DNA from 2 places in the Pseudonocardia sp. DxW genome. Region 1 is predicted to be linked to the other one. Evidence: riboswitches for the same ligand, from Rfam matches in the RefSeq annotation. Region 1 holds a riboswitch; the other holds the start of a gene.
The links. A riboswitch is a leader RNA that binds a small molecule or an ion and turns the genes downstream of it on or off. The one in region 1 is predicted to bind glycine.
Positions count from the first base shown of each region.

Region 2: linked by a shared signal. The riboswitch ahead of gcvP (aminomethyl-transferring glycine dehydrogenase) and the one ahead of gcvT (glycine cleavage system aminomethyltransferase GcvT) in region 1 are both predicted to bind glycine.

Region 1 covers NZ_JBZFLK010000011.1:124,031-135,262, forward strand. Annotated here, with positions in the region: gene ACVJO7_RS18595 (PucR family transcriptional regulator) at 1-1,252, shown strand, start outside; gene ACVJO7_RS18600 (S-methyl thiohydantoin desulfurase family protein) at 1,245-2,348, opposite strand; gene ACVJO7_RS18605 (hydantoinase/oxoprolinase N-terminal domain-containing protein) at 2,422-3,966, opposite strand; partial or broken gene ACVJO7_RS18610 (LLM class flavin-dependent oxidoreductase) at 4,315-5,256, shown strand; gene ACVJO7_RS18615 (hypothetical protein) at 5,291-5,605, shown strand; gene ACVJO7_RS18620 (L-serine ammonia-lyase) at 5,676-7,058, opposite strand; gene glyA (serine hydroxymethyltransferase) at 7,069-8,340, opposite strand; gene gcvH (glycine cleavage system protein GcvH) at 8,337-8,723, opposite strand; gene gcvT (glycine cleavage system aminomethyltransferase GcvT) at 8,735-9,889, opposite strand; glycine riboswitch at 9,935-10,033, opposite strand; gene ACVJO7_RS18640 (ArsR/SmtB family transcription factor) at 10,279-10,671, shown strand; gene ACVJO7_RS18645 (substrate-binding protein) at 10,721-11,232, shown strand, end outside.
Region 2 covers NZ_JBZFLK010000014.1:70,836-82,067, forward strand. Annotated here, with positions in the region: gene ACVJO7_RS21630 (OsmC family protein) at 170-682, opposite strand; gene clsA (cardiolipin synthase ClsA) at 813-1,535, shown strand; gene gcvH (glycine cleavage system protein GcvH) at 1,545-1,937, shown strand; gene garA (glycogen accumulation regulator GarA) at 2,158-2,610, shown strand; gene ACVJO7_RS21650 (bifunctional nuclease family protein) at 2,868-3,344, shown strand; gene ACVJO7_RS21655 (MerR family transcriptional regulator) at 3,556-4,161, shown strand; gene ACVJO7_RS21660 (YiaA/YiaB family inner membrane protein) at 4,171-4,470, opposite strand; glycine riboswitch at 4,553-4,649, shown strand; gene gcvP (aminomethyl-transferring glycine dehydrogenase) at 4,811-7,690, shown strand; gene ACVJO7_RS21670 (sugar phosphate isomerase/epimerase and 4-hydroxyphenylpyruvate domain-containing protein) at 7,781-9,676, opposite strand; gene ACVJO7_RS21675 (shikimate dehydrogenase) at 9,666-10,583, opposite strand; gene ACVJO7_RS21680 (TetR/AcrR family transcriptional regulator) at 10,707-11,232, shown strand, end outside.

The DNA of each region.
Region 1 (11,232 bases):
CGCCGTCGTGCTGTCCGATCCCGCCGTGCCGCCCACCACGACCTCGGTCGCCGCGGCGCAGCGGCACGGGATCGCGCTGCTGCACGACGCGAACGGCGGCGGGATCGTACCGCTGCTCTGCGGGCTGGACGCCGCGCTGCGCGGCCCCGCCGAGCTGGCGCTGCGCCGGGCGCTGCTGACCATGCAGCGGCTCGCCGGCGGCCGGGGCAGCGCGGCGGGTGATCTGGTGGCCGACGTCGCCCGGATCACCGACGCGCAGATCGAGCTCACCGACCGCCCGGACGGCGGGCAGGCGTTCCCGGTCGGGCTGGACGACGAGGCAACCGAGTGGGTCGTCGTGCGGGCCGCCACCGGAACCGAGCGCCCGGAGCTCCCGCTGGTCGGCCGGCTGCTGGCCGACGCCCTCGGGCTCGCCCACCTCGCCGAGCGGCGGGCCCGCGACCTGCCGATCCGGTCCCGCGCGGAGCTGCTCTCCGAGCTGCTCGACAGCTCGGCCCGCGGCCGCTCCGAGCTGCTCGGCCGGGCCAGGGCGATGGGCCTGCCGATCGACGGCTGGCACCTGGTCGCCCGGTTCGAGCTGGAGGAGGCCGACCGCCCCGAGCCGGACGAGGTGGCCGCGTTCGCCGCCCGCGAGGAGCTCGCCCGGATCCTGCTCGAGGGCGTGCGCAGCAGCGGGACGTGGCACTTCGCCCGCTCCGAGCGGGGCCTGCTGCTCATCCAGATGTCGCGCAGCGATCCCGGATCGACCGCCGCCGCGGACACGGTGCGCGCCGTGCAGCGGGCGGTCGACATCGCGGCCGCCGCGTTCCCCCGGCTGGAGCTCTACTGCGGGATCGGGACGGCGCAGGGCGGGCCGACCGGGCTGATCACCTCGGCCGCCGAGGCGCGGGCGGCGGCCGGCGCGATGCGCGCCAGGGGGCGCCCCAACACCGCGACCGCGTTCGACGGGCTCGGCCTGCGCCGCACCCTGGTCGAGTGGTACGCCTCGCACACCGCCCGCTCGGCCGTCGACGCGGTGCTCGCGCCGCTGGACCGGATGGGCGGTGCCAAGGCCGAGGCCGCGATCCGCACCCTGCGCGCCTATCTCGACAACCACGGCTCGCTCTCCCGCGCCGCCGACGAGCTGCACCTGCACCGCAACTCGGTCGCCTACCGGGTGGACCGGATCTTCGCCGAGCTCGACGTCGACCTGGAGAACCCGGACGACTGGCTGCTGCTGCAGCTCGCCTGCCGCGCCCGCTCGCTCACCTGACGCCGACCAGCTGCTCGACCGGCGTCCAGTCGGTGTCCAGGCCGAACGCCCGCGGCCCGAAGACCGCCAGCGCCTCCGGGGTCCGCATGATCTCCGGCGTGCCGATCACGAAGATCCGCACCCGCTGCCCGTAGCGCAGCGCCTCGGTGGTGATCGGGAACGCGGTCTCGGCGTCGAGCACGGTGATCAGGTCCGGGGCGACGGCGAACAGCCGATCGCCCTCGCGGGCCATCAGGTGCTCGTTCTGGAAGGTGAGCTCCACGGTGCGGCTGCCGTCGAAGGTCGCGATCCGCGCCGAGCCGCGGACGAACCCGTCCGCGCTGCGCCGCTCGACGTCGACCACCTTGCCCTCCAGCAGGCTGTGCCCGAACCGGTAGATCGTCCTCGCCAGGCAGCCGGCGAGCGCGTCGAACGGGTCCCGGTGCTCCTCGTGCGCCAGCCGGATGACCCGGCCCAGGGCCAGCGCCAGGCTCAGCGTCCCGGGGATCGCGGTGCGCTTCACCTGCTCGCCGGTCATCGGGTACTCGGCGATGTAGGAGACACCGCCCATCCGGACGGTCACCGCCCGGGCGTACCACTCCATGCTGTGGTTGTCCGGCCCGGTGTCGAGCAGCGCGGTGTGGCCGCGCTCGTTGCAGATCGCGATCGGCGACCCGGACACCCCGTACACCCCGAAGGTCTCCATCTGCAGCTCCGGGAAGGCCCGGCCCATCCCGTCGCCGTCGACCATCGGCAGCCCGGTCCGGGCCGCCACCAGCAGCGGGATCATCGAGTTGAGCCCGCCGCACTCCATCGGGATGATCGCGTCCGCGGCGCGGCCGAGGTGGCGCTCCAGCCTGCGCAGCGCCTGCACCGGCTCGTCGCCGCCGGGGATCTTCTCGATGACGACGGTCGGGGCGCCCATGAACGCGCTGGCCACGACGAGCGCGTCGTCGTCGACCTCGTCCGGGTCGAGCAGCGTGATGGTCGCGCCGCGTTCGAGCTCGGCGCTCACCAGCAGCAGGCCGATGTAGGGATCGCCGCCGCCGCCCGCGCCGAGCAGCGCGGCGCCGCGGGCGAGGTCGGGGAGATCGTCGAGCAGCAGTTCTCGGGGCACGGGCGTCTCCGGGATCGGGGTGGGTGTGGGGGTCCGGCCGGTCAGCAGTTCAGCGGGTCAGCAGGTCAGCAGGTCAGCCGGTCAGCACGAGATCGCCGGCGGCCTTGACCCGGATCCGGGTGGCGTTGCCGGGCAGGTAGGCGAGCGGGACCTCGTCGACGTCGACGATCTGCACGCTGCCCGGTGCGGCCCCGGCGGCGACGGCCTTGCCGACCGCCTCCTGCTTGGCCTCGTCGAGCAGCCGGTCCCGCTGGCCGGGGCCGACCGAGCACATCCGGTCGACCTCGCCGCCGATCTGGGCGGTCGCGGCACCGATCGCGTTGGCGGTGGCGTGGTGCTCGGGCCGGTGCACCCGCCCGACGCCGGCGAGCGAGTCGGGAACCAGGATGCTGCCGCCGCCGACGGCGACCACCGTGGTCGTCGCGCCGGAGGTCCGGACCCGGTCGACGGCCGCGCCGATCGACTCGCCGATCCGCTCGCGCACCACCGCGACCAGCTCCGGATCGAGCCCGCGGACCAGCCGGGCGTCGCCGATGTCCGCCACCCCGGCGGCGACCGCGATGTCGGTGCAGGTCAGGGTGTCACCCCCGAACACCAGCGCCTCCCGGGTCAACCGGTAGCCGACGCTGTCCGGGCCGATCCGCAGCGGATCGGTGCGCACCCGGCTGCCCCCGCCGAGGCCGATCGACAGCACGTCGGGCATCCGGAAGTTGGTGCGGATCCCGGCGACGCTGATCTCGGTGCCCGCCTCGTGCGGGAAGCCGTTGCGCAGCATGCCGACGTCGGTGGTGGTGCCGCCGACGTCGACCACCGCGCAGTCGCCCGAGCCGGACAGGAACGCCGCCCCGCGCATCGAGTTGGTGGGGCCGGAGGCGAAGGTGGACACCGGGAACCGGCGGGCGTGCTCGACGTCCATCAGGGTGCCGTCGTTCTGGCTGAGGTACAGCGGGGCGTCGATGCCGGCGGCCGCCACGGTCGCGGCGAGGCCGGCGCAGATCCGGACCGCGAGCTCACCGAGCGCGGCGTTGATGACGGTCGCGTTCTCCCGCTCCAGCAGGCCCATCCGGCCGATCAGGTGCGACAGGCTGATCGTGACGCCGGGCAGCAGTGCGCCCAGGATCTCGGCGGCCTCGATCTCGAACTCGGCGTTGACCGGCGAGTACACCGACGACACGGCGACGGCGCGCACCCCGCGCCGCCGGATGTCCTCCGCGGCGCGTTCCAGCTCGTCGCGGCGCAGCGCGGAGATGGTCCGGCCGTCGATCTCGTGCCCGCCGTGGCAGAGGTAGCTGCAGCCCTGCACCGCCCGGACCAGCCGCTCGGGCCAGCCCGACATCGGCGGCAGCGCCCGGGTGGCGGGCAGGCCGAGTCGCACCGCCGCCGTCGGGGCGAGATCGCGGCCCTCGACGAGCGCGTTGACGAAGTGCGTCGTCCCGATCATGACGCCCTGCACCGCGCCGGGGTCGTGCCCCGCGGCGGCCCGCAGGGCGGCCAGCGCGTCGGCGATACCGGACGTCACGTCCTCGGTGGTCGCGGTCTTCGTCTCCGCGAGCACGGTCCGCCCGTCGATGAGTACGGCGTCGGTGTTGGTCCCACCCACGTCGATGCCGATGCGCATGGCCCCTCCGTTGTCGTGCCGGACGCGCTCCGGATCCGGGTGCGCCGGGATCCGACGCTAGACAGCGGGGCGGGGCCGCTCCTGTGCGTTCCGCCCGAAGATCGCGCGGTTTTCGTGTTCCGTGTCAGGTGGAAACGTCCGGTTCCGGACCGCTGGGCATCGTGCACAACTTCAGCCCCCACCTCGGTGGATATGACGGAGACCGGTACCGGACGGCGAACCTAGGGTCGGACGACGATCCTGTGCGGAGTGGAGGCCCCGTGACCGAACCGCCGTGTACCCGCCCGTCCGGACCGAACCGGTGAGCGCCGCCCGCTCCCCCGTCGGCCTGGTGCTGGGCAGCCACATGCCCCCGGGGACATCGTGGCCACCGCCCGCTCCGCCGAACAGCTGGGTTTCGGGGAGCTGTGGTTCTCCGAGGACTGCTTCTTCTCCGGCGGGATGGCCGGGGCCGCCGCCGCGCTGTCGGCGACCACCGACATCCCGCTCGGGCTGGGGATCGTGTCCGCCTCGGCCCGGCATCCGGCGATCCTGGCGATGGAGCTGGCCACCCTCGACGTGCTGTTCCCGGGCCGGATCTACGGCGGCATCGGGCACGGCGTCCCGGCCTGGCTCGACCAGATGGGCATCATGCCGCCGCGCGCGCTGTCCGCGCTGCGCCAGTGCGTCGGCGCGGTGCGCAGGCTGTGCGACGGCGAGCAGGTCACCGAGGACGGCCACTACCGGTTCGACCGGATCGAGCTGGCCCACCCGACCGCCACCCGGGTGCCGCTCTACACCGGCGTGGTGAACGAGAAGGGCCTGCGGCTGTCCGGCGAGATCGCCGACGGGACCGTGCTGTCCACGCTGTCGGGCACCGACTACGTCCGCTGGGCCAGGGCCCGGATCGACGAGGGCCGCAAGGCCGCCGACCGCACCGACGAGCACCGGCTGGTCACCTACGCGCTGTTCTCCGTCGATCACGACCGGGAGGTCGCCCGCCGGGCCGTCCGCGAGTCGGTCGCGTTCTACCTGTCCGCCATGCCGGACACCGCGCTGTCCCGGGTCTACGGCATCCAGGACGAGCTCACCGCGCTGCTCGCCGAGGTCGGGCCGGACGGGCTCGCCGACGCGCTGCCCGAGCAGTGGATCTCCGATCTGGCCGTCGCCGGCGACCCGGACGAGTGCGTGGAGAAGCTGCGCGCGCTGCTCGACGCCGGCTCCGACTCGGTCGGGCTCTGGCTGTTCCCGGCCCCCGAGGCCGGCCGGATCGCCGAGCTCACCGCCCGCGAGGTGCTCCCCCGGCTGTGAACCGGCCGCCGTCCCCCCTGTGAGGAGAACTCCCGTGACCCACCGCGTGTACTTCCTGAACCGGCTGCTGCCCGGCGTCGATCCGGCCGCCTACGAGGAGTGGATCCGGCGCAGCGACTACCCGGTCGCCCGGGCCTGCCCGGCGATCCTGAGCTACGACGTCACCCGGATCGACGGCACCCTGGACGGTGCAGGCACCCCGTCGGTCGCCTACCTGGAGGTCATCGAGGTGACCGACATCGACGAGTACCGGGCCGCCGGGAAGGCCCCCGAGTTCGCCGCGCTGCTCGCCGAGTGGGCGACCTTCGTGGAGCTCGCGGAGGCGGTGCACGGCCCGGTCGTCGAGTAGCCCGCCGGGGCGGCGGCGACCGCCGCCCCGGGACCGGCCGGCCCGCTCAGCGCTCGAGTCAGCGCTCGACTCAGCACTCGATCACGTTGACCGCCAGCCCGCCGCGCGACGTCTCCTTGTACTTCACCTTCATGTCCGCACCGGTCTCGCGCATGGTCTTGATCGCCTTGTCCAGCGACACCACGTGCGTCCCGTCGCCGTACAGCGCCATCCGGGCGGCGTGGATCGCCTTCGCCGCCCCGACCGCGTTGCGCTCGATGCACGGGATCTGGACCAGCCCGCCGACCGGGTCGCAGGTCAGACCCAGGTGGTGCTCGACGGCGATCTCGGCGGCGTTCTCCACCTGCTCCGGGGTCCCGCCGAGCACCTCGGTCAATCCGGCCGCGGCCATCGCGGCGGCCGAACCGACCTCGCCCTGGCAACCGACCTCGGCACCGGAGATCGACGCGTTCTCCTTGATGATCGACCCGATCGCGCCCGCGGTGAGCAGGAAGCGCACCACACCGGCGTCGTCGGCACCGGGGACGAACCGGTGGTAGTAGTGCAGCACCGCCGGGACGATGCCGGCGGCGCCGTTGGTCGGTGCCGTCACGATCCGGCCGCCGGAGGCGTTCTCCTCGTTCACCGCGATCGCGAACAGGCTGACCCAGTCCATCACGTCCAGCGGATCGGCCCCCGGGCTCGCCGCCAGCAGCCGCCGGTGCAGGCCCGGGGCGCGCCGGCGCACCCGCAGGCCACCGGGCAGCACGCCGTCCCGCTCGCAACCGCTGCGCACGCACTCGCGCATGACCTCCCAGATCCGCAGCAGACCGTCGTCGATCGCGGTGTCGTCGCGGTGCACCCGCTCGTTGCCGCGCATCACACCGCTGACCGGCAGACCGGTCCGGGCGCAGGTGGCGAGCATGTCCGCACCGCTGTGGAACGGGAACGGGGACGGGGACGGCACCGGGCCGGCACCGTCGGCGGACCCGTCCGGCGGTCCGGCCGGGCCGCGCACGAACCCGCCGCCGACCGAGTAGAAGGTGCGGACCCGCAGCTCCCCGCCGTCGGCGTCCCAGGCCCGGAACTCCATCCCGTTGGGGTGCTCGGGCAGCGTCCGGCGGCGGTGCAGCACGACGTCGTCGGCCGCCGAGAAGGCGATCTCGTGGCGGCCGCCGAGCCGGAGCCGCCCGGCCGCGCCGATCCCGGCGACGACGTCCGGCGCGCGGGCGGTGTCGACGGTCTCGGGGCGCTCCCCGAGCAGCCCCAGCAGCACGGCCGGGCCGCTGCCGTGCCCGTGCCCGGTCGCGCCCAGCGACCCGAACAGCTCCGCCCGGACCCGCCCGACGCGGGGCAGCAGGCCGTCCTCGGCGAGACCGGTGACGAATCGTGCCGCGGCCCGCATCGGGCCGACGGTGTGCGAGCTGGACGGGCCGATCCCGATCGAGAACAGGTCGAAGACGCTGACCGGCACGGGCATCGGGTCAGCGCCCCGGGTAGAGCGGGCGGCGCGCGACCAGGGCCGCGACGCGCTCGCGCAGGGCGGTCGCCCGCGCGGCGTCGAAGCCCGGGGCGAGAGCGCCGGCGACGATGTCGGCGACCTCCCGGAAGTCGTCGGCGTCGAACCCGCGGGTGGCCAGCGCCGGGGTGCCGATCCGCAGCCCGGAGGTGATCATCGGCGGGCGCGGGTCGAACGGGACGGCGTTGCGGTTGACCGTGATCCCGACGTCGTGCAGCCGGTCCTCGGCGGCCCGGCCGTCCAGCTCGGAGTTCACCAGGTCGACCAGCACCAGGTGCACGTCGGTGCCGCCGGTGAGCACCCGGATGCCGGCGTCCGCGCAGTCCGCGGCGACCAGCCGCTCGGCGAGCAGCCGGGCGCCCTGCACGGTGCGCCGCTGGCGCTCGGCGAACTCCTCGGTCCCGGCGATCCGCAGCGCGACCGCCTTGGCGGCGATCACGTGCTCCAGCGGGCCGCCCTGCTGGCCGGGGAACACCGCGGACGCCAGCTTCTTCGCGTGCTCGGCGCGGGCCAGGATCAGCCCGCCGCGCGGGCCGCCGAGCGTCTTGTGCGTGGTGCTGGTGACGACGTCGGCGTAGGGCACCGGGCTCGGGTGCTCACCGGCGGCGACCAGCCCGGCGAAGTGCGCCATGTCCACCATCAGCAGCGCGCCGACCTCGTCGGCGATCCGCCGGAACCCGGCGAAGTCCAGCTCGCGCGGGTACGCCGACCAGCCGGCGATGATCAGCTTCGGCTGCTCGGCGCGGGCGACCCGCTCGACCTCGGCCATGTCGACGAGCCCGGTCGCGGCGTCCACGTGGTAGGCCGAGACCCGGTAGAGCCGTCCGGAGAAGTTGAGCTTCATGCCGTGCGTGAGGTGCCCGCCGTGCGCCAGGTCGAGGCCGAGGATGCCGTCCCCGGGCTGCAGCAGCGCCGCCATCGCGGCCGCGTTGGCCTGCGCGCCGGAGTGCGGCTGCACGTTGGCGTACTCGGCGCCGAACAGCTCTCGGGCCCGGTCGATCGCCAGCTGCTCGACGACGTCGACGTGCTCGCAGCCGCCGTAGTAGCGGCGGCCGGGATAGCCCTCGGCGTACTTGTTGGTGAGCACCGAGCCCTGCGCCTCCAGCACCGCGACCGGGGCGAAGTTCTCCGAGGCGATCATCTCCAGGGTGTCGCGCTGCCGGGCCAGCTCGGCGTCGACGGCCTTCGCGACCTCGGGATCGGCGTCGGCCAGCGACGCACCGAAGGTGCTGTTCACGCGCCACCCTCCCCGGTCAGCGAGCGGTACTCGGCGGCGGTCAGCAGCTCCGGGACGCCGGCCTCGCCGGGCTCGACCCGGAACAGCCAGCCCTTGCCGTAGGGGTCCTCGCCCGCGGTCTCCGGTGCGTCGTCGAGCGCCTCGTTGACGGCGCTGACGGTCCCGCCGAGCGGGGCGAACAGGTCGCTGACCGACTTGGTGGACTCGATCTCGCCGCAGGCCTCGCCCGCGGTGACGGTGTCGCCCGCCGCGGGGAGCTGGACGAACACGACGTCGCCCAGCGCCTCGGCGGCGTGCGCGGTGATGCCGACGGTGACGGTGTCACCCTCGACCCGTACCCACTCGTGCTGCTCGGTGTAGCGCAGGTCGTCGGGAACAGACATGCCGGGTCCTCTCAGTCGGAACGGGTGTAGAAGGGCAGGTCGACGATCTCGACCGGCTCGGGCCGGCCGCGGACGTCGACGGCGAGCGCGGTGCCGGGCGCGGACACGGCCCGGTCGACGAAGGCCATCGCGATCGGGTGGCCCAGGGTCGGGGACAGCACGCCGCTGGTCACCTCGCCGACGGTCGTCCCGGCGTCGTCGAGCACCGGATGGCCGGCCCGCGGCGCGCGCCGGCCGCTGCCGCGCAGCCCGGCCGGCACCCGGGCCTGCGGGGTGTCCCGCTCGCGGGCGAGCGCGGCGCGGCCGACGAAGTCGGCCTCCTTGCCGAACTTCACGACCCGGCCCAGGCCGGACGCGAACGGCGAGAGCCCGGGGCCGAGCTCGTGTCCGTGCAGCGGCATCCCGGCCTCCAGCCGGAGCGTGTCGCGGCAGGCGAGTCCGCAGGGCACCAGCCCGTGCCCGGTCCCGGCCGCGGTGAGCCGCTCCCAGACGGCGGCCGCGCCCGCCGTGCCGACGTAGACCTCGAAGCCGTCCTCGCCGGTGTAGCCGGTGCGGGCCAGCAGCACGTCGTGCCCGGCGAGCGTCGCCGGGCGGCCCGCGTAGTAGCGCAGGTCGCCGACCGGGGCACCGGTCGCGGTCTCGACGATCGCGGCGGAGGCGGGGCCCTGCACGGCGATCAGCGCGGTGTCCGCGGAGCGGTCGGTCACGGTGACGCCGTCGCCGGTGCAGCGCCCGGCGAGCTCGGCGGCCACCCGCAGCCGGTTCGACGCGTTGGCCACGACCAGGTAGTGCTCCGCGGCGAGCCGGTAGACGACCAGGTCGTCGAGCACGCCGCCGTCCGGCGCGCAGATCATCGTGTAGCGGGCCCGGCCGGGGGTCATCGCGCCGAGGTCGCCGACCAGCGCGCCGTCCAGCGCCGTGGCGGCCGCCGGGCCCTCGACGTGGATCTCGCCCATGTGCGAGAGGTCGAACAGGCCGGCGGCGCGGCGCACCGCGTGGTGCTCGGCGAGGTCCCCGGTGTAGCGGACCGGCATCGCCCAGCCGGCGAAGTCGGTGAAGGTCGCCCCGAGCGCGACGTGCGTGTCGTGCAGCACCGAACGCAGCAGCTCGCGCTCGCTCGGCCCGGTCCGGGTCGTGGTGTCGGTCTGGGTCTCGGTCTGGGTCATCGTGGTGCTCACCCCGGGGCAGACGCGTGGGCGGTGCCGCCCACACGGTCCCCCTCTGTCCCGAGCCTGAGAGATTCACCGGTGCACGACCGGCTTTCACCATCGGCGAGGCGTGTCCGACGCCTGCTTTCCAGAGTGGCCTGGCCCGTGCGGTGTGGGGTACCTGAGAGTTTGGCGGGGTGCTTGCTCCTCCGGTGCCTGCCCGGTCGTGCGACAGGTCTCTTCCGCGCGGGCTCGTACGGCCCGGTCTTCAGTTGTCGGGAGGACGATACCGATTCCCGGGCGGGAGGGAAGGGGTCCGGCGGCACCCGGTGGCCCGGGCGGTGGTCGCCGGCCCCGTGTCCCGGGTTACCCGCGCGCAGCGGGCCGGCCCGGTTAGACTCCGTACCATGTCAACGGATCCTGACGCGTCTGGTGCGTCCGGCCTGGTCGGCGCGGGCGGCCGGGACGCCGGTCTCGCCTTCGACGCGCTCGCCGATCCGGTCCGCCGCCGGATCCTGGCGGTGCTCTCCGAGAGCGACGAGTGCAGCGCGGGCGAGCTGGCGGACCGGATCACCACGGTCGGCCGGACCGCGGTCTCCACCCACCTGCGGGTACTGCGGATCGCCGGCCTGGTCAGCGAACGCCGGTCCGGCAGGTTCCGCTACTACGCCATCGAGCCCGGCGGCGCCGCCGCCGACGTGATCGCGCTGCTCCGGAACCTGTTCCAGTCCTCGCTGGGCGAGGCCAGGTCCGCCGCGGAGAGCGCCTCCGGGGCCGGACGGCAGGAGGCCGCCGGATGACCCGGCGGGTCGCCACCGGGCCCCGCTGAGCGACGCCCCACCCGTCGGCATGGGGACGATCGCGGTCACGGTGGACGAGTTCGCCGCCGTCGCACCCGAGGTGGTCTTCGACCGGTTCGGCCGCGACGGCGGCGGCTGGCTGTTCGGCGCGTCCTGCGACCGGGTCGCGCTGGGCCAGCCGGTCACCCTGCGGGCGCCGATCGGCGACGGCCCGCCGGTCGACGTCCTGGGCCGGATCAGCGACCTGCGCAGGCCGCACGGCATCACGATCACCCACGACCAGCCGTGGCGCGGCCGGATCCGGCTGCGCTTCACCGCGGCCCCCGGCGGGACCCGGATCCGGCTCGACGCGCACATCGACGAGCAGGGCCTGGAGTGGCTGATGCGCCGGCGCGGGCACCCGGTGCGCGACCGGGCCGCCACCGGCCCCCGGATCGGCGCCCTCACCAGCCGGTCCGGTTCCGGGAGCGTGTTCGCCTCGGCCGTTGCGAACGCCGCCGTGCTCGCCGTCGACGAGGTCAACGCCGCGGGCGGGATCGGCGGGCGGCCGGTCGAGCTGCT
Region 2 (11,232 bases), on a different contig from region 1:
CCGGCTCCGGGCCCCGGAGACCCCGGAGCGTGCCGGGCGCCGAACCGACGGTGACGCGCGACGAGCGGCCCGCCACCGGCGGTGGTCCGCAGGTGATGGCGCGCAGCACATGCCGTTCGGCGCAGTGCGCCGACCCCCGGACGGAGCAGGACAGGCTCGACCGGCGGGCTCAGCCGGCCGGCCGGACCTCGACCGACGTGCTCGCGCTGCCCTTGATCGTCTGCAGGACCACGCAGTACCGCTCGGTCAGCCGCACCAGGGTGGCGACCGTGTCCGGGTCGGCCGGGGCGTCCCCGGAGCGGACGTCGACGTCGAGGAACAGCCGGATGTCCCGGAAGCCGACCGGGGCGTCCTTGGCGACGCCGAGGGTGCCCCGGAAGTCGAGGTCCCCCTCGGCCCGCAGGCCGCCCTGCACGTCGAGCTCCAGCGCGGTCGCCACCGCCCGCAGCGTCACCCCGGCGCAGGCGACCAGCGCCTCCAGCAGCATGTCCCCGGAGCACAGCTGGGTGCCGTCGCCACCGGTCGCCGGGTGCAGCCCGGCCTCGGCGAGCGCCTGGCCGGTGCTCACCTTGCAGGCCACCCCGGCGCCGAGCTCGCCGTCGGCGGACAGCGTGACGACCGCGGATCCCGGGTCGTCGCGGTACTGCTGCTTGAGCGGGGCCTGGATGTCCTTGAGCGTCACGCCTGCGGCCGCCTGCGGGCCGGGCACGGAGTCGGCGCCGGAATGGGTGTCGGAATGAGTGTCGGTCACCGCGCCATCCTCACCCCGCGGGGCCGGGCTGCACAGTGCGGGAGCCGTCTAGGCTGCCCGGGTGGGCGGGGAATCCGATACGGGCAGGGCCGCGGCGGTCCGGCGCGGCGCCCGTGAGGCCCGGGACACGGTGCGCGACACCGTGCGGGACACGGTGCACGACGTCGCCGGTCCGCCCACCGGTGACGACCGGCTCTGGACGGTGCCGAACGCGCTGAGCATGCTGCGCCTGGCCGGGGTGCCGCTGTTCCTGTGGCTGATGCTCGGCCCGGAGGCCGACGGCTGGGCCGTCGCGGTGCTGGCGATCGGCGGCTTCACCGACTGGCTGGACGGGAAGCTGGCCCGGGTGCTGGACCAGTACAGCCGGTTCGGGGCGATGCTCGATCCGGCCGTCGACCGGCTCTACATCCTGGCCGCGCTGGTCGGCCTGGCGATCCGCGACATCGTGCCCTGGTGGGCGGTGGGTGCGCTGCTCGCCAGGGACGTCGTGCTGGCCGTGTGCGTGTTCGTGCTGCGCCGCCGGGGGTACGGCCCGTTCGAGGTCGTCTACCTCGGCAAGGCCGCGACCTTCGTGCTGCTCTACGCCTTCCCGCTGCTCCTTCTCGGGGACGGGCCGTCCGCCGCGGAGACCGCCGTCCGGGTGATCGCGCACGCGTTCGCGATCTGGGGCGTCGCCCTCTACATGTGGTCCGGCCTGCTCTACCTGGTGCAGTTCGGGCTGGCGATGCGGCGCCCGTTCCCGCCCCCGGCGCCCCGGTTCGGTCACCCGGATGGCGGGGGCTAGGCTCGTCGCGTGAGTTCGGAGATTCCCTCGGACCTGACCTACACCGAGGCCCACGAGTGGGTGCGCGACACCGGGAACGGGGTGGTCCGGATCGGCATCACCGACCACGCCCAGTCGCAGCTGGGGGATGTGGTGTTCGTCCAGCTGCCGACCGTCGGCGACGTGCTGTCCGCGGGCGACACGATGGGCGAGGTCGAGTCGACCAAGTCGGTGTCGGACATCTACGCACCGGTGGCGGGCGAGGTGGTCGCCGTCAACGAGGCGCTGGACGCCGGTCCGGAGCTGATCAACTCGGCTCCGTACGGGGACGGCTGGATCGTCGACGTGCGGATCGCGGACGGCGCCACGCCGGCCGGCCCGCTCGACGCCGACGCCTACCGTCAGCTCGCCGACGGTTCCTGACCACCCCCGGCGACCGCCCGTCGCACGGGTCGCCCGGACGCCGCGGCCTGGCGTATCGCGGCGACACCGGGGCGGGTAGGTTCGGTCCCCCTGACACGTCGACACCGCAGCCGGTCGAGGCGACATCCGCCTCAGCGCAGCACCGCACCAGTGCGGCCGGCCCGCCTGCATCACCCGGACCGTGTCCGGGACCCCCGCTTCCGGAGGAGGAGACCCCGAGGTGACCACGAACGACCCGCGCGACGTGCCGCCGGAGCGCGCACCGGAGACCACATCGGTCTTCCGGGCGGACTTCCTCGCCGACGTGGAGCAGCCGAGCGCCGAGCCCGCCGTCTCCGGCGTCGACGGGCTACCCGCCGGGTCGGCCCTGCTGGTGGTCCGGCGCGGCCCGAACGCCGGTTCGCGCTTCCTGCTCGACGTGCCGACCACCAGTGCGGGCCGGCACCCCGACAGCGACATCTTCCTGGACGATGTCACCGTCTCCCGCCGGCACGCCGAGTTCCGCCGGGACGCCGGCGAGTTCGTCGTGGTGGACGTCGGCAGCCTGAACGGCACCTACGTGAACCGCGAGCCGGTCGACACGGCCGTGCTCGCCAACGGTGACGAGGTCCAGATCGGCAAGTTCCGCCTGGTCTTCCTGACCGGTCCTCGCGAGGGCGACCCCCGGGGCTGATCCGCCGGCGGCGGTCCAGCCGACACGCCGTGCGAAGGCGGGCGTGTGACGATCGTCGAAAGGACGCTGTCACACCCCGTCCGGAGGCGCGCATCGGGGGCCCCGCCCGTGTAGCGTCGGAACGTGTCGGTGGCGGGGGTACGAGCGACCACAGCTCCCAGGGCACGGACCAGGGCGAGCAAGGCGATCAGGGCGGCCGGGGTGGCGGGTCCACCCCGGGCGGCCGACAGGCCCGACAGGGCCGGGGAGGCGGGCTGATGAGCGAGATGCGCGTCGTGGGCGTCCGGGTCGAACTCCCGGCGAACCAGCCGATCCTGTTGCTGCGGGAGACCAACGGTGATCGCTACCTCCCGATCTGGATCGGATCGGTCGAGGCGACGGCCATCGCCCTCGAGCAGCAGGGGGTCAAGCCGGCACGGCCGTTGACCCACGATCTGCTCAAGGACGTCATCGGGGCACTGGGCCGGCGGCTGGAACAGGTCCGGGTGACCGACCTGCAGGAGGGTACCTTCTACGCCGAGCTGATCTTCGACGGCGGCGTGACGGTGTCCGCCCGGCCGAGCGACTCGATCGCGCTGGCGCTGCGGACCGGTGTCCCGGTGCACGCCGACGAGAGCGTGCTGGCCGAGGCCGGGCTCGTCATCCCCGACGAGCAGGAGGACGAGGTCGAGAAGTTCCGCGAGTTCCTCGACTCGGTGTCACCGGAGGACTTCCGCGGCGCCCAGCCCGGCTGACACCCGAACGGGTGTTCCGGACCGTTCGGCGACACCGGGTGCCGCTCGGCGTGACCGGGCCGCCCGTGCTGCGTCACCTGGCGTTGTGCGGTACGGCCGTGTCGGCGAGCCGCGTTGACCACTCCGGCCGCCGGGCATACCGTCATCAGCGTTGATGACATCCGTGCAACTCGCCTTCACCGAGAGTGATGGGACGGCGAGGACGGTCACGGTGCGGCCGACCGAGGGAGACCACGCGGTGCAGACGCCACCACCCGAGGGGCCGGGGCAGACAGAGCTGTTCCCGGACCCGCTCGTCGGTGAGGGGCTGGACGGGGTGTCCGATCGCCTCGTCGGCTTCCGCGGCCCGACCGCGTGCCAGGTCGTCGGCATCACCTACCGGCAGCTCGACTACTGGGCCCGGACCGGGCTCGTCGTGCCGTCGATCCGCGGTGCCGCCGGATCGGGCAGCCAGCGGCTGTACTCGTTCAAGGACGTACTGGTCCTGAAGATCGTGAAGCGGCTGCTCGACGCCGGGGTCTCGCTGCAGAACATCCGGATCGCGGTCGAGCACCTGCGCCGGCGCGGGATAAGGGATCTCGCCGGGATCACCCTGTTCTCCGACGGCACCACCGTCTACGAGTGCACCTCCCCGGAGGAGGTCGTCGACCTGCTGCAGGGCGGCCAGGGAGTGTTCGGGATCGCCGTCTCGGGCGCGATGCGCGAGATCAGCGGTGTGATCAAGGACTTCCCGGTGGAACGCGCCGACGGCGGCACCGTCGACGAGTCGCCGGAGGACGAGCTGGCCCGGCGCCGGTCCCGGCGCGCGATCTCCTGAGCGGCCGGCTCACGCGACCGAGCGGAACGGGTCGTGCTCGGCGATCAGCTTCTCCAGCCGGGCCTGGTCGACCCGGTTGACGACGGTCAGGCTCTCCTGCTTGTCGCGGACGCACTTGGCGAGGGTGAACGCCGAGGTGATGGCGTACAGCACGGCGATGGCCAGGAACGCCTTCACCCAGCCGTCGACGGGCAGGTAGAAGGTCCCGACGACGACCGCGGCCAGCGAGATGCCGAAGGACAGGACCGCCTGCAGGTGGAAGGCGGCGGTGGTGGCGGGGACGGGGTTCGGAGCACTGCTGTTCGACATGCCCGCAAGCCTGGCGGGACGGGTCCGGCGCCGGTGCCGTGGAAATACTGACCGGAGCGGTTATCCTCGGCCCGGTAGTCGTTGACACCGAGCGGGAGAGACCCGGTGCAGTACAGCCGGGCGCCGAAGGAGCAAATCCCTTCCCGGAACCTCTCAGGCACCAGGACCGCACGGTAGAGACGCCTCTGGAAAGCGACGGGCCACCACGGGGGGCCCGTCCGCCGACGGGGAAAGCCCGAAGCCTCGGGTGAATCTCTCAGGCGCCCGGATCGCGGGTACGGACAGAGGGGGAGGGGCGAGACAGCCCTGCCCCGCCCGAGCCGTCACCTTCGGAGGCGCCGTGAGCCCGACCCCGCAGCAGCACCGTCCCACCCTCGCCGAGCTCGAGCGTGGACTGCCGTTCGCCGACCGGCACGTCGGGCCCCGGCCCGGCGAGCTCGCCAGGATGCTCGACGCGCTGGGCGTCGACTCGCTCGAGGCGCTGGCCGACCGGGCGCTGCCCGCCGCGATCCGCGATCCCGAGCCGGTCGGCGGTTCGCTGCCGGCGCCGGTCGGTGAGGCCGAGATGCTCGCCGAGCTTCGGGCGCTGGCCGACCGCAACACGGTGAACGTCCCGATGATCGGGCTCGGCTACCACGGCACCCGGACGCCGTCGGCGATCCGGCGCAACGTGCTGGAGAACCCGGCCTGGTACACCGCGTACACGCCGTACCAGCCGGAGATCAGCCAGGGCAGGCTGGAGGCGCTGCTCGCGTTCCAGACGATGGTGTCGGACCTGACCGGGCTGCCGGTCGCCGGTGCGTCACTGCTGGACGAGGCGACCGCCGCCGCCGAGGCGATGACGCTGCTGCGCCGGGCCGGGCGCGCGAAGTCGGCCCGGTTCGTGGTCGACGCCGACACGCTGCCGCAGACCCTGGACGTGCTCCGCACCCGGGCCGAGCCGCTCGGCATCGAGCTGGAGGTCGCCGACCTGTCCGGCGGCACCCTGCCGGACGGCGAGATGTTCGGCGTGCTGCTCAGCTACCCGGGCGCGTCCGGGCGGCTGGCCGACCCGTCGGCGCTGATCGAGCAGGCGCACGAGCGGGGCGCACTGGTCGCGGTCGCCGCGGACCTGCTGGCGCTGACCCTGCTCACCCCGCCCGGCGAGTTGGGCGCGGACGCGGCGATCGGCTCCACCCAGCGGTTCGGTGTCCCGCTCGGCTTCGGCGGCCCGCACGCCGCCTACCTGTCGGTCGGGCAGCGGCACGCCCGCCAGCTCCCGGGCCGGCTGGTCGGGGTCTCCCGGGACGCGGACGGCAACTACGCGCTGCGGCTCGCCCTGCAGACCCGGGAGCAGCACATCCGCCGGGAGAAGGCGACCTCCAACATCTGCACCGCGCAGGTGCTGCTGGCCGTGATGGCGGCCTGCTACGCGGTGCATCATGGCCCGGAGGGGCTGCGCGCCATCGCCCAGCGGACCCACCGGATGGCGGCGGTGCTGGCCGCCGGGCTGCGCTCCGGCGGCGTCGAGATCGTGCACGACGCGTTCTTCGACACCGTGCTGGCCCGGGTGCCCGGCCGGGCGGACGCCGTCGTCGCCGCCGCGCACGACGCCGGGATCGCGCTGCGCCGGGTCTCCGGCGACGAGGTCGGCATCTCCACCTCGGAGATCACCACCGTGGCGCACCTGCGCGCGGTCTGGGAGGCCTTCGGGGCCGGCCCGCAGGACGCCGCGGCGCTGGACTCCGGCACCGCCGACGCGCTGCCCGGCGCGCTGGCCCGGACCAGCGGCTACCTGACCCACCCGACGTTCCACGAGCACCGGTCGGAGACCGCGCTGATGCGCTGGCTGCGCCGGCTCGCCGACGCCGATCTCGCGCTGGACCGCACGATGATCCCGCTGGGCTCCTGCACGATGAAGCTCAACGCTGCCGCCGAGATGGAGGCGGTGACCTGGCCGCAGTTCAGCGACCTGCACCCGTTCGCGCCGGAGTCGGACACCGCCGGTTCCCGGGAGCTGATCACCCAGCTGGAGACCTGGCTGGCCGACCTGACCGGCTACGCCGCGGTGTCGCTGCAGCCGAACGCGGGCAGCCAGGGCGAGTTCGCCGGATTGCTGGCTATCGCGGCCTACCACCGCAGCCGCGGCGAGGCCGAGCGCGACGTCTGCCTGATCCCGGCGTCCGCGCACGGCACCAACGCCGCGTCGGCGATCATGGCCGGGATGCGGGTGGTGGTCGTCGGCACCGACGCCCAGGGCAACGTCGATCTCGACGACCTCCGGGCCAAGATCGACGAGCACGGGTCCCGGCTGTCCGCGCTGATGATCACCTACCCGTCCACGCACGGGGTGTACGAGGCGCAGGTGCGCGACGTGTGCGGCGCGGTGCACGATGCGGGTGGCCAGGTCTATGTCGACGGCGCCAACCTCAACGCGCTGGTCGGGGTGGCCCGGCCGGGCGCCTTCGGCGGCGACGTGTCGCACCTGAACCTGCACAAGACGTTCTGCATCCCGCACGGCGGCGGCGGGCCGGGGGTCGGCCCGGTCGCGGTGGCCGAGCACCTCGCCCCGTTCCTGCCCGGTCGCGGCGAGGTCGGCCCGGTGTCCGCGGCGCCGCACGGCTCCCCGGGTGTGCTGCCGATCTCCTGGGCCTACCTGCGGATGATGGGGCTCGACGGGATGCGGCGGGCCACGCTCACCGCCGTCGCCGCCGCGAACTACGTCGCCCGCCGGCTGGGAGAGCACTACCCGGTGCTGTACTCCGGGACCGACGGCTCGGTCGCGCACGAGTGCATCCTGGACCTGCGCGCGATCACCAAGGAGACCGGCGTCACGGTGGACGACGTCGCGAAGCGGCTGATCGACCACGGCATCCACGCCCCGACCATGTCGTTCCCGGTGGCCGGGACCCTGATGGTCGAGCCGACCGAGTCCGAGGACCTGGCCGAGATCGAGCGGTTCATCGCCGCGATGATCTCGATCCGCGGCGAGATCGACCGGGTCGCCGCGGGGGAGTGGCCGGCCGACGACAACCCGCTGCGGGGCGCCCCGCACACCGCAGCCTGCCTGGCCGACGACAAGTGGGACCACCCCTACCCGCGGGAGCTCGCCGCCTACCCGACCGGTGCGGCGCCGGGCGTGCACGACCGCAAGGTCTGGCCGCCGGTGCGCCGGATCGACGGTGCGCACGGCGACCGCAACCTGGTCTGCTCCTGCCCGCCGCCGGAGGCGTTCGCCTGACGGCACCCCCGGGCGTCCCGCCCGCCCCTCGACGAGCGGGCGGGACGCGCGGTAGCCGGGCCGGTGCCGGCTCCCGCGCAGCCGGGTGCCTCAGCCGGCACCGGCGCGGGTGAGGCGGGACCGGCGGTGCGCCGCCATCCGGACCGGCGCGTCGCTCCAGCCGTGGCCGTCGTGCCGGCCGGTGCGCTGCACCAGCACGAGGAACAGCCGCCCGCCGAGCAGCTCGGTGCACACCTGGAGCAGGTCGCCGTCGGCGTCCCGCTCGTGCAGCACCCCCAGCTCGCGATAGACGGCGATCCGCTCGTCCGGCAGGTCCAGGCGGGCCGCCAGGTCGTCGTGGTAGTTGCCCGGTACCGGCAGCAGCGGGACGCCCGCGGCCCGGGCGGCGGCCGCCGTCGCGAGCAGGTCGTCGGTGCCCAGCGCGACGTACTGCGGATCGGCGACCCCGGGACCCCACTCGCCGCGGCGCAGCAGCGACACGGTCAGCGCCAGCCGGACGGTGCGCCCGGCGTCGGCCAGCGCGCGGCTGCGGACCAGGCCGAACGGGGCGGCGAACTCGCCGTCGGCGACCGGGTCCAGGCCGAGCACGGTGCGGTGGAACAGCACCGCCTCGTCGAAGACGTCGTAGGGCTGGGTGAGACCCACGTGGTCGATCCCGGTGATCCCGGTGCCCGGGACGCGCGGCTCGGCGGTGGCGACGAAGTCGCCCGACCAGCCGGAGCCGTGCGGGCCGGTGCGGCAGAACAGCAGCGAGGTGCCGTCCGGGGCGCCCACCTCGGCGAGATCGGCCTCGCCCGGGCCGGTGCTGCGGGGCATCCGCGGGGCGCACAGCGCGCCCGCCCGGCGGGCCGACGCCGCCGGATCGGCCGACTCGATCCCGAGCGCGACCACCGCGCTGCCGGAGCCGGCCGTGTCGGTCGGGCCGCTCGCGGCTGTGTCGGTCGGGCCGCTCGCGGCTGTGTCGACCAGGATGCGTGCCCCGCCCTGCTCGTAGCGTTCCACCGGCTTCGTGCGGTGCACGCCGGTCCGGCTGAACCCGAGCGCCCGCAGCACCCGGCCCAGCTCGGGACCGGCCCGCAGCTCGGCGAACGCGATCCCGCCGAGCGCGGGCGGCCCGGCCGCGACCGGATCGGTCCCGGCGCCCCGGTCCGCGGTGGCCTCGGCGAGCGCCAGCAGGGAGCGGCGCGCGTCGACGGCGGTGCGCAGCGGATCGGCCTGCCGGAAGACGTCGTTGAACACCTCCAGCGACAGCGGCCCGGCGTACCCGGCGGCCAGCACCGGCCCGACGAACGCGGGCAGGTCGAACCCGCCCTGGCCGGGGAACAGGCGATGGTGCCGGCTCCAGCTGAGCACGTCCATCGTAACCTCGCGGGCGTCGGCCAGCTGCAGGAAGAACAGCTTGTCGCCGGGGACGTCCGCGATCGGCGCCGGATCCGAGCCCCGGGCGAGCACGTGGAACGAGTCCAGGCACAGCCCGAGCGCCGGATGGTCACCGGCCCGCACGGCCCGCCAGGACGCGTCCCAGGTGTGCACGTGCCGGCCCCAGGCGAGCGCCTCGTAGGCGATCCGGACGCCGCGGTCCTCGGCACGACCGGCGAGGGTGTGCAGCTGGCCGGCGAGCCGGTCCGGATCGGCGACGGCGTCCGGCGCGACCGAGGAGCACACCAGCACGGTGCCGGCGCCGAGCCCGGCCATCACGTCGAACGTCGCCTCGGCCCGCCGGAGATTGGCGGCGAACCGGTCGGGATCGGTGGAGTCGATGTCGCGCAACGGCTGGTAGAGGTCCACGGTGAGGCCGAGGTCGCGGCAGCGGGCGCCGATCCCGGCGGGCGGCGCGGGATCGGCGATGAGATCCGGGGCGAAGATCTCGACACCGTCGAAGCCGGCGGCCGCCGCGGCGTCCAGCTTGTCGTCCAGCGTGCCGGACAGGCAGACGGTGGCGATCGAGAGCCGCGGCCGCCCGGGGGCCGGGTGCTCAGGCGACACGGTCGTCGGCCCGCTCGGTGGCGACCAGCTCGGCCAGGTGGGCCAGCATCCGCGCCGGGTCCGGGACGTGGCCGGTGAACAGCCGGAACGCCTCGGCCGCCTGGTGCACCGCCATCCGGCCGCCGTCGACGGTCCGGCAGCCCGCGGCCCGGGCCGCCCGCAGCAGCGCGGTGTCCAGCGGCCGGTAGACGATCTCGGCGACCCAGGGCAGCCCGCCCAGCAGCGCCGGATCGACGGGCAGGCCGGGATGGGCGGCCATCCCGATCGGGGTGGCGTGCACCAGCCCGTCGGCGCGGCCGTGCGGGCCGTCGAGCAGGTCGTCCAACCCGGCGCGGGCGTGCCCGCGGGCGACCGCGCCGGGGGCCAGGTGCGGGGTGAGCGCGGCGGCCAGCGCCGCGGCGCGGCCGGCGTCGACGTCGACGACGTCGAGGACATTGATCCCGTCCCGGGCCAGCGCGTACCCGGCGGCGGCACCGGCGCCGCCCGCCCCGAGCAGCACCACCCGGCCGGTGCCGGCGCCGGGCAGCCCCTCGTGCAGACCGTCCCGGAACCCGGTCCAGTCGGTGTTGTGGCCGGTGAGCGTGCCGTCCTCGGCGATCGTGACGGTGTTGACGGCGCCGATCGCCGCCGCGTCGGGGGACAGCGCGTCCAGGTGCCGGATCACCAGCTGCTTGCACGGGTGGGTCATGTTGAGCCCGCGGTAGCCCTCGGCGCGGGCCCGGGCGAGCAGCTCGCCGACGTCGTCCGGGCCGGCGGACAGCTCGTCGAGGTCCCAGCGCAGGTAGCGCAGCGGCAGGCCGAGCGCCGCGGCCTCCCGCTCGTGCAGCGCGGGGGACAGCGACGGTCCGATCCCGGCTCCGATCAGTCCGGTCCGGACGGTCCCGGCCGTGGTGGCGGTCTGGCGCACTGCCCCTCCTCGAACTATGTACCGGTTAGTTAGTTGTACCGGACGGCGATCGGGCCGCGCCAGCCCCGGCCGGGCCCGCCGGTAGCGTCCGGCCCGGCGGCACCAGCGAGGAGGGGGACCGGCGTGGCGGCAGTCCCGGAGGAGACCGGACGTCAGCGCGACGCGGAGCGGACCCGCGCCGAGATCCTGGACGTGGCGACCGCCGAGTTCGCCGAGCGCGGCCTGGCCGGCGCCCGGGTGGACGAGATCGCCGCGCGCACCCGCACCACCAAGCGGATGCTGTACTACTACTTCAACTCGAAACAGGGCCTCTACCTGGCCGTCCTGGAGCGGGCGTACGCCGGGATCCGGGCGCTCGAGCGCGATCTCGACATCGCCGGGCTCAGCCCGGTGCGCGCCGTGCGGGCGCTCGCCGAACTCACCTTCGACCACCACGAGGCGCATCCGGACTTCATCCGGCTGGTCGCCATCGAGAACATCCACCACGCCGAGCACCTGCGGGCCTCGCCGATGCTGCCCGGGCTCGCCGGGCCCGCGGTCGACGTGCTCGACGGCATCCTGGCCCGCGGCCGCGTGTCCGGGCTGTTCCGCGCCGACGTGGACGCGCTCGACGTGCACGTGGTGATCAGCTCGTTCTGCGTGTTCCGGG